3 regions of the Leuconostoc sp. C5 genome follow, and region 1 is predicted to be linked to each of the others. Evidence: riboswitches for the same ligand, from Rfam matches in the RefSeq annotation. Region 1 holds a riboswitch; each other region holds the start of a gene.

Evidence for each region. A riboswitch is a leader RNA that binds a small molecule or an ion and turns the genes downstream of it on or off. The one in region 1 is predicted to bind FMN.
Region 2: another riboswitch for FMN. It lies ahead of RHP56_RS10265 (ImmA/IrrE family metallo-endopeptidase); the one in region 1 lies ahead of RHP56_RS06230 (ECF transporter S component).
Region 3: another riboswitch for FMN. It lies ahead of ribD (bifunctional diaminohydroxyphosphoribosylaminopyrimidine deaminase/5-amino-6-(5-phosphoribosylamino)uracil reductase RibD); the one in region 1 lies ahead of RHP56_RS06230 (ECF transporter S component).

The regions. Positions count from the first base shown of each region.
Region 1 is NZ_CP134351.1:1,225,013-1,230,594, forward strand. It holds gene rpsA (30S ribosomal protein S1) at 1-892, opposite strand, end outside; gene cmk ((d)CMP kinase) at 987-1,664, opposite strand; gene RHP56_RS06225 (hypothetical protein) at 1,679-2,236, opposite strand; gene RHP56_RS06230 (ECF transporter S component) at 2,310-2,900, opposite strand; FMN riboswitch at 2,999-3,135, opposite strand; gene RHP56_RS06235 (pseudouridine synthase) at 3,164-3,913, opposite strand; gene scpB (SMC-Scp complex subunit ScpB) at 3,906-4,505, opposite strand; gene RHP56_RS06245 (segregation and condensation protein A) at 4,498-5,274, opposite strand; gene RHP56_RS06250 (hypothetical protein) at 5,241-5,582, opposite strand, start outside.
Region 2 is NZ_CP134352.1:6,210-11,791, reverse strand. It holds gene RHP56_RS10285 (IS3 family transposase) at 1-160, opposite strand, end outside; gene RHP56_RS10280 (transposase) at 206-448, opposite strand; gene RHP56_RS10275 (hypothetical protein) at 543-989, shown strand; gene RHP56_RS10270 (multicopper oxidase family protein) at 1,187-2,719, opposite strand; FMN riboswitch at 2,997-3,140, shown strand; gene RHP56_RS10265 (ImmA/IrrE family metallo-endopeptidase) at 3,438-3,755, shown strand; gene RHP56_RS10260 (ParA family protein) at 4,978-5,582, shown strand, end outside.
Region 3 is NZ_CP134351.1:807,630-813,211, forward strand. It holds gene RHP56_RS04060 (cation transporter) at 1-182, shown strand, start outside; gene RHP56_RS04065 (dimethylarginine dimethylaminohydrolase family protein) at 202-1,161, shown strand; FMN riboswitch at 1,283-1,420, shown strand; gene ribD (bifunctional diaminohydroxyphosphoribosylaminopyrimidine deaminase/5-amino-6-(5-phosphoribosylamino)uracil reductase RibD) at 1,544-2,578, shown strand; gene RHP56_RS04075 (riboflavin synthase) at 2,578-3,168, shown strand; gene RHP56_RS04080 (bifunctional 3,4-dihydroxy-2-butanone-4-phosphate synthase/GTP cyclohydrolase II) at 3,171-4,364, shown strand; gene ribH (6,7-dimethyl-8-ribityllumazine synthase) at 4,389-4,859, shown strand; gene RHP56_RS04090 (cation-translocating P-type ATPase) at 5,296-5,582, shown strand, end outside.

The DNA of each region.
Region 1 (5,582 bases):
ATGCTCCGAAGTCTTTTACACGCTTAACAGTTCCTTCAAGAACTGTTCCGGCAGGAGCTTCTTCAGCAACCTTATCCCAAGGTCCAGGTTGTGTAGCCTTGATTGACAATGAGATACGTCCCTTTTCAGCATCTAAGGCTAAAATTTTAACGTTAACTGTTTCACCCTTTGTCAAAACATCAGCAGGGTTCTTAACACGATCATGAGAAATTTCTGAAACGTGTACCAAACCATCAACGCCACCTAAGTCAACGAATGCTCCGAAGTCAGTCAAACGAGCAACTTTACCTTCAACAACTTCACCAACTGATAGCTTTTCAAATGCTTCTGCTAATTGTGCTGCACGTTCTTGTGCTGCAACTGCCTTACGTGACAAGATTAAGCGTGCCTTGGCAGCATCAATTTCAATAACTTGTGCTTTAATATCTTTATTCTTAAACTGGTTCAAATCTGACACGAAACGATCAGCAACCATTGATGCGGGTACAAAGCCACGAACACCATTAACATCGACAACTAAACCACCACGTACAGCATTGATAACTTTAGCATCAACTGTATCACCTTCACCAAATGACAAGTTTTCCCATGCCTTACGTGCTTCCAAGCGCTTCTTTGACAACAAGTAAGATACGCCTTCCTTGTCGCTTGTTACATTAGAGATGACAACAGCTTCAACACTGTCACCAACCTTCAATTCGTCTGCCAGATTAATGTTACGATCGTCTGAGTACTCACGCGCTGGCACAACTCCTTCTTCACCGGTATGCAAACCAATAACTGCTTGGTTATCGTTATCAACGGCTAGTACTTCGCCCGTAACGACATCTCCTACCTTAATTTGATCTGCACTCTCGAGAGCTGCTAAAAGCTCGTTGTTTGTTTCACTCATGACGTCAAACGTCCTCCTACAATTTACACTATGAATATAGTGTACCAAATATTTTAGTTCTTGTATAGTAAAAAACACGGTTTAACCGTGTAAATTAGAAACTAATATTATTTTCGATAATGTTGGCTATTTTAGCCACAACATCGTCAATACTTTGTCCCGTTGTATCCACTAAAATAGCGTCCTTCGCTTGTGTTAATGGACTAATTTGACGATGAGAATCTTTGTAATCTCGCGCTTCAATTTCGCGCTTCAATGTTTCGAGATCAGTAGTCATCCCTTTAGCAACATTTTCTTTATAACGTCGTTGGGCACGTTCATCAACACTTGCTACAAGAAAAATTTTGACATCTGCTTCTGGTAACACAGTTGTGCCGATATCGCGGCCGTCCATAATCACACTGTTGTTATTAGCTATTTCACGTTGACGATTGACTAAATTAGAACGTACATCCGCAAAGGAAGCCACTACAGACACATTGTTTGTCACTTCAGCGGAACGAATTTCCTCCGTGACATCGGTATCATTCAAAAATACACGTTGAACTGGTGTACTAGGTTCAAAGCGTATTTCCGTTTGTGACAATAAGTTTTTTATTTTTTCTTCATCATTATAAGCAATGCCGTTCTTTTTTGCAGCTAAAGTTATTGTTCTGTACATTGCACCTGTGTCAACATACACATAATTTAGCTTTGTTGCTAAAATTTTGGCAATAGTAGACTTACCGGCAGAAGCTGGGCCATCAATGGCAACTTGAAAATTCGTCATAATAATAAAAAGTCCTCTTACTGAATGTTTAGTGCAGTACCAGCATACTGTGTGTAATTATCAACTGTTAACCCTGGATTTAATGCAATAACTTGGCTAGTTGTCATCCCGTGTGTAACTGCAAAATTATACAACGTTTGACTAGCACCCAAAACTGCAGTAGTGGTTGTGGAACTACTTGATGCTGAACTTGATTCAGCCGTCTCAGTAGAAGATGAACTAGCAGATTCCTCACTTGAAGCAGCTTCACTGCTACTTACTGATTCTTCTTCAGAAGAACTTGATGCACTTGACTCGGAAGATGATGATTCAGAAGACTCAGAAGACGTAGATTTAGTAGTTGATGAACGCTTTGTACTTGAAGAAACAGCCGTTTGTGGCTTTGATGATTTTTGATTAGCAATCATGCCATACACAGGTACAAAAGATATAACTGCAAGCGCTAATACAACAAGCAGAACACGAAATCCTTTATTTGGGGATTTTGAATCTGACTTTCGGGAAAATTTTGGTTCGAGTTTATCTTTTTTGGGCCGCTTTGAGCGGCTCATGTTGTTTGGGTCAAAATCGTTCATAGAAACGACCTCCATTTTATTGGTTCACATAAAATTTTACCACACCAACACCGACTTTGCTCATAATGTTTTGTTAAGAATGAAACCTTCTCTGGAGCGGCTGTATTGCCCTTAATATGATCATACTCACGACAAACCATATAATACCCTCGATAAGATTGAACGGTAATACCATACCGATAAAATAGTTTTTTAAACCAATGAATTTAGCAATGTCGAAATTAGCAAACCTCGCATACAAAGGTATAGCTACAAACCAATTGATGACAATCGCAACAATTGTCATGACAAACGTGCTGCTTATTAACGGCAGGATTTTTTTTTGCCAATTACTATACTGCTCAAGGTTGGGCATTGTAATTTTTAAGACTGTGATAAAGGCCAAAACAACCAGTAAATTAACCGGTAGTCCTAAATAAGTGTTAACCCCCTCATTTGCCAAAATTAACTTTAGCAAGGTACGAATTAAAATGACCCACAGTGAAGCAGAATAATTTAACCAATATAAGCCAATGACAACTGGTACGATTGAAAAATCTAGTTTCAAAAAATCGGCACTAGGAATGATTGGCACTTGGGGAAACAGCATCAAACCAAATGAAATAGCGCTTAGTATTGCAATTAATGTAGTACGTTGCACTCGCGTTACAGGAATAATTGACATAATTCTTTCCTCTTGTTTGCTCACCTCACCAGTAGATGCAAACAAAAAACCACAGATTTTGTCAGGGTACAACAAAAAATGCAGCTTTCACTTTCTTTTTTAGACTTCTTTATACCCGACTTTACGGTCGGCTCTGGATTTTGACCAGATCAGCTGCAAAAGCAGGTCGCGGGCTTACCATGAAAATTCATGTCTCACCGCCGGTTGGGACTTACACCCGACCCTGAAGTTATTATTAAATTTGATTTTATTGTATCACGGTGTTACTTACGACGCAACAATTTGTAATCTTGTGCCTTTAAGCGTTTGATCTCTACGCTTGTTAATTTACGATACTCGCCCGGCTGTAGACCAGTGACATCAAAAAAGGCATACTGCTCACGCTTAAGCTTTTGCACTGGTAGGCCAACCTTTGCGAGCATGTTTTTGACCTGATGATTACGGCCTTCATGAATAGTTAGACGGACCATACTTGTTCTTTTTGTCGGCTCAATTCTTTCAATGGAAACACGAGCTGGCGCAGTTTTACGTCCTTTTAGGACCACTCCACGTTTCAAAGGAGCTAGCTTTTCTTCGGTTGCAATGCCTTCAACCTTTGCAACATAAGTCTTATCGACTTTAGTTTTAGGATGCATTAATTGATTAGCCACTACACCATCATTTGTTAATAACAAAACACCAGTTGTATCATAATCTAGACGGCCAACTGGATAAACACGTTGATCCACATCCTCTAAAATATCCAATACCGTACGACGACCTTTTTCATCATCATTGGTTGTCACAACTCCACGAGGCTTATTTAACAGGTAATAAACTAACTTCTCACGCCCTTCAATTGGCGCACCGTCGACCTGTACTTTATCATTTGCAGTAACTTTCGTACCTAATTCGGTAACAGTTTGCCCATTAACTTGGACACGCCCATTGATGATCAATTCTTCTGCGCCCCGTCGGGACGCTAGACCCGCTTGGGCAATAATTTTTTGCAGTCTCTGTGCTTCTTCAGACATTTTCTTTTTCACTTTCTGATTGATGTACATCAAATGCACTCGTAAATAGTTCGCCATCAATATCATCACTTAAATCTAACATATTAAAATCAGGTAACAGAGGTAATTCTTCAATACTTTTCAAACCAAAATAGTCCAAAAATTCATCGGTGGTACCAAACATGATGGGACGTCCTGGTTCGTCTTTTCTGCCAACTTCGTGGACTAGTTGCCGTAATGCTAGCTTCTGTAAAGTTCCTGAGGATTGCACACCACGAATTGTATCAATTTCAACACGTGTAATTGGTTGCTTATAAGCGACAATAACTAGTGTTTCGAGTTGTGCTTGCGATAATGTTGCATTTACAGGTGAATCAAAATACTGTTTTACTGTGCCACCAAGTTCCGGTTTAGTCACTAGGCGATACACATCGTCACTTTTACGAATTTGTAATGCACTACTTAAATCAGTATCATACTTTAACACAAGTTCTTCAAGCAATCCTTGTATTGCTGAACGATCAAATCCAGTGATAATGCTCATATTTTTCACGGAAATGCCTTCATCGCCAGATACAAACAATAGTGCTTCTATTTGACTTAAATTATTCATCTTCGCCAAACGCCTCAATTTCTACATAAATTTCTTGTTGTTGGTGCTCTTGGTGTAATTTTAATCTTTTATCTTTGGCCATTTCTAATAACGCCAAAAAGGTGACTACCAAATGCTCCCGCTCGTAAATATCATCAAAAAAAGAAGCAAATGGAATCATATCCCCCGTTTGATGCTGTAAGAAATGTTTATTGATGTTGTTAACAGCTTCCTCAAGAGAATATGTTTCCGCAGTAACATGCCTTCTGATGGGTTTTTCCTGCTTTTTTCGCCGCAATAGTTGAGCAAATGCTGTTTGTAAATCCCCTAACGATAAACCAGGAGCTAAAGTTATGGGATGTTCCAAATTATCAGGAGCCTTCATTTGAGTACGTGGAAAGGATTGTTGTTTTAATTGTTCACGTTCACGCAAAGATTCGCTTGCCACTTGAAATTGTTTGTAGGTCAATAATTGTAGCATCAGCTCTTCACGTGGATCCGCATACTCTTCATCTACGGCATAATCATCTGGCTCTTCTTCTGGTAACAAATCAGCGGACTTTATCTTAACTAAAGTAGCAGCCATCACTAAATATTCACTTGCTACATCAAGCTGCATAGCCTGTTGTGCATGAATAAAATCTAAATACTGAGATGTAATGTCAGCAATTTTCAAATCAAAAATATTCATCTCGGATTTCTTAATTAAGTGTAATAACAGATCGATTGGCCCTTCAAAATCACTTAATTTAATTGTTAGACCGTTTTTCGCGATGTTGCTTTTCTCCATTTGTTAATTAACTTTTGATTATCCAAGGTACCCATTAAGAAGGCTTCAGAATGTTGCTCTTGATAATCAGAAATCATGTCGAAGTAGTTTCTGACACTGCGTGACTCTGGGGTTAAGGCAACATGACGAATTATAGCAATATTATTATTATAAATCTCAACACCTAGAACACCAAGTACTTGTCCTTGAGACTCTTTTTGCCAAACATATAAAGATCTTGCTTCATTATCATGATACCATGCTATTTCCGCATTTAAATGAGATATTTCACGTAGCCCTGGCAGCAACGATAAAATACCCATAATTGT
Region 2 (5,582 bases), on a different replicon from region 1:
CTAAAATATAAGGTTTCAGGGATTCTCTACGCTTTTCTTGTCGACTGGGCTGCCAATGGCGCCAGTTGTAATAGGTACTAGGTTTGATTTTAAGTGCACTTAAAATACGCACAAGCGCGTAGCCTTGTGCTAAAAATTGGTTAACTAGCGGCAATCCCACATTACGGACTATTTTTTGGCTAGTAAGATGGCCGCTCAATGCCTGTCAGGCTATGCGTGATAAAATTTCGTTTTCTTCCTCCAAAATAGCGAGGCGCTTCTCTAGTTGCTTGACGTCTTTTAAAGTCTTTGACTGACCCTTGATCATGATTGGGGTAGCTTGTTTAACCCAAATAGCAATAGAATCTTTCGACGGACCAAATTCTTCTGCTAATGATTTAAGTGAACGGCCTTCTTGGTGAAGTCTAACCAATGAATCTTTGAAATCTTGTGAATAACGAATTGACATAAAAATACTCCTATACTTTCATTTTACGGACTGAATAAAAATAGTCCATTTTTTTAGTATAAGAGCAGATTTTACTGACGTGCGTGTGATGAATATGAAAACAAAATTTCACAATATTACTTTCACAAAAGTAACTGGACAACATTACGAAAATAGTGATGTAAAAAAAATGTTAGAAAATGATTTTAATACCAGTAAAACCATGGGATTCTATTTGAGCACACCCTCTGAAAAATCAATTTTATTTACCGGTGACACAATATGGTTTGACAGTCTAGAAAATAATCTTGAGGACTTGAAACCAGATATTGTCGTTATGAATTCAGGAGGAAACGGATTTTCAGTTGGTCGCTTGATTCTTAATGCCCAAGATGTGTTTAAAATTCATGAGACTCTCCCCCAATCACTTCTTATTGCAAGTCACATGGAAGCTGTCAACCACTGGACTACTTCAGGAACGGAGTTAGCTGCTATGGCAGAAAAAAATGGTTTTGAAAGCAAGTTAGAAATACCAAAAGATGGCGATATATTAACACTCTAATATGTACTATTTCAGAAAAATATAAAATACTTTATAGCTTTGAAATAGACTTTAAAACAAAACATCACTTTAACTGTAGTGTAGTTAAAGTGATGTTTTTTTTAAAATATGTTGTTCCCTTAATCTTAACATACCAATAGTCTAACAGCGAATATGATTGATCAACCATTTTTCATCGGAAGTATTCTAGCAAAATCTTACATTTTCATTCCCATTTTTTCGTACGACTCCATACCTGCCATCCAAAGATTAGATAACTCAATACCACGCTCCTCAGCTAACGCGTTCATTAACGTATTCATATCCATTAACTGATACTTCTGATGCGGCTTTTTTGGATCTACTATCTCTATTTGTGCCATCATACCACCATCTTCATGTTCTAAAATATGGCAATGATACATATAAATACCAGGTAAATCAAACTTAACTAGTATTCGAACAGTTTCCCCTGGGTTAACTCCAATGGTGTCTTTGAAACCGTTCTCATTTGGATATGGATCTTTTCCATTACGTGTTAGTACTAAAAAGCGAGTGCCGTGTATGTGAAATGGGTGAACCATTCCCGGTTTTTCGTTACTATTCGTGACATCCCAATACTGATACTCTCCAACTATTTGCTCGGCATCAATGCGTTCCATAGCAAATTTCTTGTCATCTATGGCAACACTTTCATCCATTCCTTGCATGACGACATGTCGAATGGGTAATGACGTTTCAACTGTCGGTTTCTTTAAATTAATTAAATGATCGGGAATTTTTGTAGTATCTTTTGCGAAATTGTGAATGCGGAACTTTAATAGTGGCACTTGATCAGTATATAAGGTTACCTCATCACCTTCATGATATTGGCTAAAATCAATAATGACTTCTGCACGTTCAGCACAGCTCAACATTAAACCTGTCAGCTTGATTGGCTTGGGTAATAGAGAACAATCCCCCGCAATCTGATCAAATGGCAAATCATCGGAAAAATGCAAACGCCATTCCCGACGGTTAGCACCATTTAAAAAACGTAACCTTATTTTTTGCGTTGTGACATCGAAGTATGGGTTGACTGTTCCATTGATAACAGCCGTGGGACCTGCAACACCATCAGGATCATAATCGGCACGATAATCAAACTGATTATCTTTGTGAAAATGTCTATCTTGTAAAATAATTGGAATATCATCTACTCCATAATTTCTTGGTATTGATAATTGAGATTCATGCTCATCTTGAACAATAACCATTGTAGCTAATCCTTGCCACACCTGTTCTGCTGTGGATGGACACGGGTGAGCATGCAACCATAATGTCGCAGCGGGCTGATTCAACGTAAAATTAATATGTTTGATTTCCCCTGGGTAAACAGGCGCGTGACAACCCCCATCAACATAAGGGCCACTAACATCAGCTCCATGCCAATGAAAAGTAGTTAATTCTGGCAGGTCATTCTTCAAAGTGATATGATTTTTTTGACCGCGGTGAAATATAATAGTCTTACCTAAAAAATTAGCATTATAACCCCATGTCTGTGTCTTTTCCCCTGGCAATATTTGCGATTTCCCTGATTTTGCAGTGACGGTATAGTAGATATCATTGTTAGACTCTCTATCTGCTTTTAAAATAGGTGGTATATTTAAAGGCATTTCCGGGGCATTATTTACTATGAGAGGTACATATCCGCCATCATGTAGATCAAAAGCTGGCTCATCAAAGAAATATTTTTTATTGGACTGTTCCATTTTAATTTTCCTCTATATTTTTAGTAGTGTACTTACTGAAAATTGAAATTACAAGATATGAATGATCACTCCTCATCTCAAATTCTAGCACTTTTTAGTAATTATGAATAATATTAGCATTCTGAAGAGTGTAATTATCTTAACTATTTAATCATGTTACGCTCATAGTCGATATATTGAAGAATTAAGTGATTTAATTTGACTCTAACCGTTGTTTACAAAAGAAGTTAATATTTGACAAAATAAGATTTTAACGTTAGCATTAACTTTATTAATAAATAATCTTCGGGGCAGGGTGTAATTCCCGACCGACGGTAATCGTATTATTAAATGCGTAAGTCCGTGACCTATGTAATTTTACATAGCTGACACAGTGAAAATCTGTGACCGACAGTTAAAGTCTGGATGGGAGAAGATTTAAAAATAACTAGTTTTTGAGCGCATAATTTGCGCCTTTTGCTGGCTTTTTTAAATTAATCTAAAAAATAGACCCCGATGTGCTTTTAAGCATATCGGGGTTTTTGTTCCCGAACAGAATAATTCAATTCGAGTAAAGTTTGAATGACAGTGCGTTCTTGAGATGATAAACTAGTCATGAGTCGCAGTTCCTTTATGGTTGTTTTAGACAATTACCATTAAAGGCGCTGCGGCTTTTTTATTCAAGTGTTCGGTTTAATTTTACAATCTACCTTTAACAATTATCAACAAATATTTATCCATGGTCTATTATAATGATACTTCAATTGCAAGCAGACAACATTTTACAATTCTGCACGAATTATCACACATTCAACTACACAGTAATACAAAAAACGAAACCTATTCATCTTTAATTATAGGCAATGATTATTCAGCAGAAGATACAATCAAAGAACAAGAAGCCAATACATTAGCTAGTCAACTTTTAATCAATGATAATGCTTTGAATCAATACATAAATAATGGTTTTAAATTTAATCAAACCTGCAAAGAATTTGAAATCAGCCATGAAGCCTTAAAAAATCGTATAAAAACTATCTCAAATACTACTACATGAAAAATAATATAGATTGTTGTGAAGAAGATAAAATCATTCAAAATCCATTCATATATGCCAACAGCATAACAACAAAATATATGGATGATCAAAAAATATATCTTAAATCATTCTAAAAATCTGCCACCAAACACGGAAACCGCGCAACAGCCAACCGCCACCACAACAGTTAAGCTCGCCCGTGGTTATTATTATGATTGTGGCTTTTTTTTATTGTCTTTAAATCTAAATCAATAGAGAAAACTAAAGGAAATTGTTGACACAAGCAAGTCACAAATGCTTGATTGAGAGTGAGGGAAGTTTAGAGCCGAAGATAGTTTTTCCCTTGTTTTTAGGAAGAAAAAAACTTTAATCAAACAAACACTTGACCGATCGTTCAGTCGTCCGTCACCTTATCCATACAAGCTTTGGTTTTACCCACTTGCTTTAATCAATTAATTAGTCATTGAACCAATAAAAAAACGCCCTTATTGGCGCTGTATCACTATACTTATTCTCTTTGTCACGATACAGCTTAATTACAAGCTCTGTGTCCTTGAACACCGTTTTACCTGCCGAGCCGTTAATGGTCGCTCTCACCCTACTACACGCCCAGTATGGATTGTTTGTGTAGCACCCACATATTTTTGTACAGTAGTGTCTGGGAAAATGGCACTTGTCTATTTTTTCGTATACCTGATATAGCATTTTGGCTCTACCTAGTTGCAAGAAACACAACTACCCCCTACCTGTCATATCAACCATACCCCTTAAAGTGTTTGGCTTCACTCTTTTTGAAATCACCCACATTTACAACACAAAGGGTGTGTTGTATAATATAACTACATTAATCAAATACAAAAGATGTATGTAGCTATCAAGAATTGGCGTTCTTGGTGGCTTTTCTTTATGCAAAAATTTATTTTTGGTAATTAAAAATAATCTTTAAATCTATACCGTTGATATTAAATGTTTTGAAATTTATTGTCAACAACCACTTTTGAATTTGTAGTATTTTTTTGCATACTTTTTGTAGTAAAATAGTATTATAGTAATATAGTAATGTAGTACAGTAGTACTATAGTGTTAAGTAAAACTTTAAATATTGATTAACAAGCGTTTACTACACATACTTTATGTAGTACAATAGTATAATAGAAATATAGTCAAATAGTCAAATAGTCAAATAGTCAAATAGTAATGTTTTTAAAAATAACTTAATTTCTTGAGGAGATAAATATTTATGACTACAAAATTGTTATTTGGAAACTTTAAAGGTGGAGTTGGTAAGACTACCAATTCAGTAATGGTAGCATACGAATTGGCCAAAAAGGGATACAAGACTTTAGTATGTGACTTAGATCCACAAGCAAATTCAACACAATTATTACGTAGAACATACGGACTTCAAAACGGTATAGAATTACCAATTGAAAACACCATGATGGTTGCACTTCAAGAAAATACTATAAAAAATTCGTTAGTTGAAATAATGGACAATTTATATCTTTTGCCTTCGCACAAAGATTTTGTTAATTATCCTGACTTTCTAGAACTTAAATTCTTACCAAACAAACCAGATTATAAAAAGAAAAGAATTAGTTTTTTTCAAGATCAACTTTCTAAAATTGAAGACGATTTCGACTACATTATATTTGATGTACCACCAACATTATCAATTTATACTGACACAGCTCTATATTCATCTGATTATGTCATCATTGTTTTACAGACACAACAACGTTCTTTAGACGGAGCAGAAGCATTCTGGGAGTATTTACAAACTTTCTACAACACATATAAAGATGTTGATTTTGACATTGCGGGTATTCTACCAGTATTACTAAA
Region 3 (5,582 bases), 420 kb from region 1:
AAGAAGTCATATTAACTGGCTGTCATATTTATAAAACGGGCATGTATTTTTCAGTTAAGGTGATGATTGATGTTGTCGATGACGAAATTGGGACAGTATTGTTACGTGATAAAAAAGTCCGTATTTTAGAAGAACTTAAAGCATGTTATGAGTTTGTACATTTAGAGTTTGTGTATGCTTAAAAGAAAAAGGGGAAATCAAATGAAAATCAATGTTTATAACGAATATGATCCATTAAAAGAAGTCATTATTGGGGATGCAACAAAGCTATATTTTCCAGATACGCATGAAATAGAGCAGGAAGAACATACTGCAAAATGGAAACAATTTATGACAAAACATATTTATACTCTTTTGCGAGGTAAAAAAGTTCCGAGTTTCCTTGCTAAAAAATTTCAACGAGAATTAGCAGAATTCCAACGAATTTTGGAAACACATGGTGTCAAGGTACACCATGTTGATTCGGTAACCCCAACAAAGCTAGATCCCTATGGAATGGGGCAAATGTATGCACGAGATAGTGCTATGAGCGTTGGAGAACATTTTATTGAAGGAAATGTTCAAATTGAAATGCGAAAAATTGAACGACGTGGGTATCAAAGAATTGTTGCAGCTATTAACAATAAGAATCAGGTGCACACGTTAAATCAAAAGGATAAAATATATCTGGAGGGTGGTGACGTTATCGTTAACTATCCTTATGTATTCGTCGGCATTGGTAAATATGCTAGTAATGAAGCTGGTGCAAAATGGCTACAAAGTATTTTAGACAAGGATTTTGAGAATGAGATTGTCGATAGACCGTGGAAAGTAGTACCAGTGTATTTGAATGATGATGCAATTTTGCACTTGGATTGTTGTATGACCATTATTGGTCCAAAAACTGCTATTATCCATAAACCTGTCTTAAAAGACTTACCGAAAGAACTGGTCGATTATAAATTTATTGATATTGATGCAAAAACCAGAAAAGAGATGGGTGGGAATGTTTTAGTTATTGGGCCTAAAAAAGTTATTGTGCAAAAAAGACATACAGCGTTGCAAGAGGCTTTAAAAAATGAAGGTTATACGGTCATCCCTATCGTGTTTACATGGCATTCACTATTAGACGGTGCACTAAGATGTGCATCATGCCCGTTAGTGAGAGAAAAAAATGAGTAAAAAGGGTGTTTAGGGCGACTTTTTACTTTTTTGCTGTCTACAGAATAAGAATTAAAAAGCGTAAAAAATATTTTTGATTGACATTGTAGAATTCTAATGATAAATTAGTTTTGTTAAATAAATTAATCTTCGGGGCAGGGTGTAATTCCCGACCGACGGTGATGGTGAATAACCTCAGTCCGTGACCCGCGATATTTTCGCGGTTGACACAGTGAAATTCTGTGACCGACAGTTAAAGTCTGGATGGGAGAAGATTTGAAATAGTTTAGACGATGCTTTTTTTATATTGTCTAGGTTTTTTGAATTAATCTAAACTACTATAAACCCGATGTGTATTTTTAACGCATCGGGTTTTTTGTCCTGAAAAATTCAGGAGGTAAGTATGAATGATTTAACATGGATGAAGCTCGCTGCAGATGAGGCAATTCGAGCAATGCCGTATCAAACTTTTGAAAATCCTAGGGTTGGTGCAGTAATTGTTAAAGATGGTCAGGTTATCGCGACAGGATATCATGAAAAGTTTGGTGAAGCGCATGCTGAAATAAATGCTTTTAATCGTGTCAAAAACAAGACCGACATTTTAGGTGCTACGCTTTATGTCACTTTGGAGCCGTGTTCCACGCAGGGGAAAGTAGGCTCTTGTGCAGTTCAAATTCAAAATTGGGGACTGAAGCGTGTGGTTGTTGGTAGCATTGATCCGAATCCGTCAACAAATGGAACAGGAATTAAAATGCTAAGATCAGCTGGTATCACTGTCGATGTTTTGAATACAGTTGAAAATAAAGAGATCAACCCTGCATTTCATTATTTTTATACCACACGACTACCATATGTTCAGTTGAAACTTGCCATGTCTCAAAACGGATTTGTTGCTGAAAAATTTGGAAAACGAAAAAAACTGACTGATGAGCTAGCTGATGCTGATGTACACCGAGAGCGTGCAACTAGAAGTGCAATAATGATTGGCAGCGAGACCATGATCACAGATCAACCAATGTTAACTGTACGGCACATCAATATCAGTCATAAACAACCATTGAGAGTTGTTATTGATCGTCGTGGACGGTTGCAAAATACGAACTTTGATTTTTCAAATAATTGGCTGATATATACGGAAAATGTTCTATTTTCAAAACAGCATTCTTATGTCAAATTAATGTCTGGTGCGCTTAAAGATATATTAATAGATTTAGCCAAACAAAATATTCAATCTGTGATGGTTGAAGGCGGACCAAGTTTGATTCACTCATTTTTGAAAGAAAACTTGTGGCAAGAAATGCTAATTTATACAACAGATAAAGTATTATCTAAAGATAGTCTGAAAGGAATATCTGTTAGCCAAAAGCCTAAAAATGAAGTGCAAGTTGGCAATGCTGTCAAAAAAGTCTATATCAATCATCAAGGGGGAACGCAATAATGTTTACAGGTATTACACAAGAAGTTGGTCGTTTAATAAGCATTTATCAGCGTAATGACAAAGAAATGCGCTTAAAAATTGCTGCATCCGAGGACTATTTTTCTGATAGCAGAGTAGGCGATAGCATTATGGTTGATGGCGTTTGTTTAACAATTAATCAGCTAGAATCAAATTATGCTGAATTCGATATTATGGTACCGACTTTTGAAACGACCATTGTTAAATTCTATCAAGTTGGGCAAAAAGTAAACTTGGAGAAAGCACTTTTAGTTTCCAACCGATTTGATGGTCACTTTGTTCTAGGTCATGTAGATCAGACAGCTGAAGTAGTCAAAAAAGAGTACAGTGAAGAAACCACATTGTTAACTTTTAAATTAGCAGACCGTCAACAAATAAATCAAATCGTCAATAAAGGTTCAGTTACTATTTCAGGTGTGAGCCTAACCATTGTTCAAGCGAGAGAAGATGTATTTCAAGTTGGTCTAATACCACTTACATTAACCAAGACAACTTTGGGATTATTGCATGAACGAGATTTGGTAAATGTTGAAACCGATATTTTGGCGAAATATTTAATGAAAGGAAAGTAATAATGACAAGTACTACAGAAAAAGTTAAAACAGCAGTTAAAGAGTTGAAAAAGGGTAAGCTGATTATTTTGAGCGATGACAAAAAAAGAGAACATGAAGGAGATTTGGTCGGTTTAGCATCATTTGTGACGGCAGCTACGGTCAATGAAGCCCTTTCAATTGCAAGGGGTGTTCTAGCTGTACCAATCACTAAATCTCGTGCTGATGAACTCGGGTTAGACCAAATGACGACGCATAATTCTGAAAAATTTGGGACAAAGTTCACTGTGAGCGTTGATCATATTGACAGCACGACGGGTGTTTCTGCGTATGAACGTGCTGCCACAATCAAAAATTTAGCTAATCTAAGTACAACATCTGTTGACTTTGAGACGCCTGGTCATATTTTCCCATTAGTCGCTGAAGATGGTGGCGTACTGACAAGACAGGGACATACAGAAGGGGCTGTTGAGTTAGCTAAAATAGCTGGTGTGCCGCCTGTGGCGTATATAATAGAAATTTTGGCACAAGACGGAACAATGGCTCGAGAAAAAGAACTTAAAGAATTAGCGAAAAAACACGATATATTTCAATTATCAATGCAGGATCTAATTAATTACCGAGAAGACCAAAAACAAGCAGGTATTGACGAGGGACCAACGGTATATTTACCAACTCAATACGGTGATTTTCATTTGACGGAGTTTAGCGTGAATGATGAAGAAAAATCTGATTTGCTTATTCAAAGCAGTCGAAGTTTTGATCAAATTCCCTTAGTTCGCTTACACTCCGAGTGTTTAACCGGCGAAATATTTGGTTCACAACGTTGTGAATGCGGTCCTCAACTGAGAGAAGCGCTCAAAACAATAAATAAGCAAGGTGGGGCTCTTGTTTATCTTCGTCAAGAAGGTCGTGGTATTGGACTTCATGAAAAACTAAAAAGTTATGTGTTGCAAGAAAATAAGTTTGATACGTATGATGCGAATGTTCACTTAGGGCATTTGCCGGATGAACGGGACTATAAAAAGGCTGCCAAAATTTTGAAAATATCAGGATTAACCAAAATTCGCTTATTAACGAATAATCCGGATAAAGTACAGTCGTTAATTGACGAAGGTATTGAGGTTATTGAACAGGTACCCTTAATTACGGGCATTAATGATAAGAATGAACAATATATGCAAACAAAAAAGGAAAAATTTAATCACAAGCTGTGATTGACATTAAGAAGGTAAATAAAAATGATTTATAAAGCTAAGTTAATTGATCAAACAAATAAAAAAATTGCAATTGTGGCCAGCAAGTTTAATGATTTAATTGTTAAGCAACTTATTTCTGGCGCGCAAGAATCTCTAGAAATGCATGGTATTGATGAGAGTAATATTGATATTATTTGGGTACCAGGAGCTTTGGAAATTCCAATGGTTGCGAAAAGAATAGCGCAGGTTCAAAAATATGATGGTATTGTAACACTAGGTGCTGTAATAAAAGGAGACACAGATCATTATGACCTTGTTATTAATGGTGTTGCTAACGGCATTTCTCAAATAAGTTTAAGTACAGATGTACCAATTGTTTTTGGGGTGTTGACTACAGATACTTTAGAGCAAGCACAGCAACGGTCAGGTGCCAAATCAGGAAACAAAGGGGCCGAAGTTGCACTCAGTTTGTTGGAGCTTATTAATATCTTTGAGCAAATAAAATCTATTTGATAAGCGTTTCTCATATTGCGGATATTGTTTTCATTTTCTATTCTTTTTTGTTTACGTATAATACAGCGTTTGTTCAGTTATGTTACAATAGAAGTATCATACTAATTAGATAAGAATAATCATTTTTATTCTTCTTTTATCATATTCTCATATATCATGAGAGAATAAATTTTGACAGCGAAGAGCGTAACTGAGTTACGTAGAGACATACAATGACTAATTTAAGATGGAAATGATTCATTTTTATCTATAAAGCGCAATGATCAATCAAGTGAGTGTTAGGGACTTCGCTTGAATTGATCATTATTGTTGCGCTTGTTCTTGAATAGTATGCAACTGCCAACATGAACACGCTGGGAAAAACGTGTCGTGGCCACATTTTATCATGTGGTTTTATAATCTTTCCATAAGCAGTAAACAAAAAGGAGGACACTAAATGGAAGCATTCCGAAGAGGTGTTAAGGAAACAATCGCATCGCATCACGTTGATATGGGGAAAGGCTTAGATGCTGAGCAAGTTTCTAAAAATCGTGAAGAATATGGTGCCAACGTTTTTGTAGCTGAAAAAAAAGTTTCATTATTGAAAAAAATCTTAATCAGCCTAAATGATGTTGCTACAATTATCTTGCTAATTGCGGCAGTTATTTCGTTTGTTGCTACATACTTAGAAGATACTGGGAACTATTTTGAAAGTCTCTTAATTATTGGTATTGTCGTTATTAA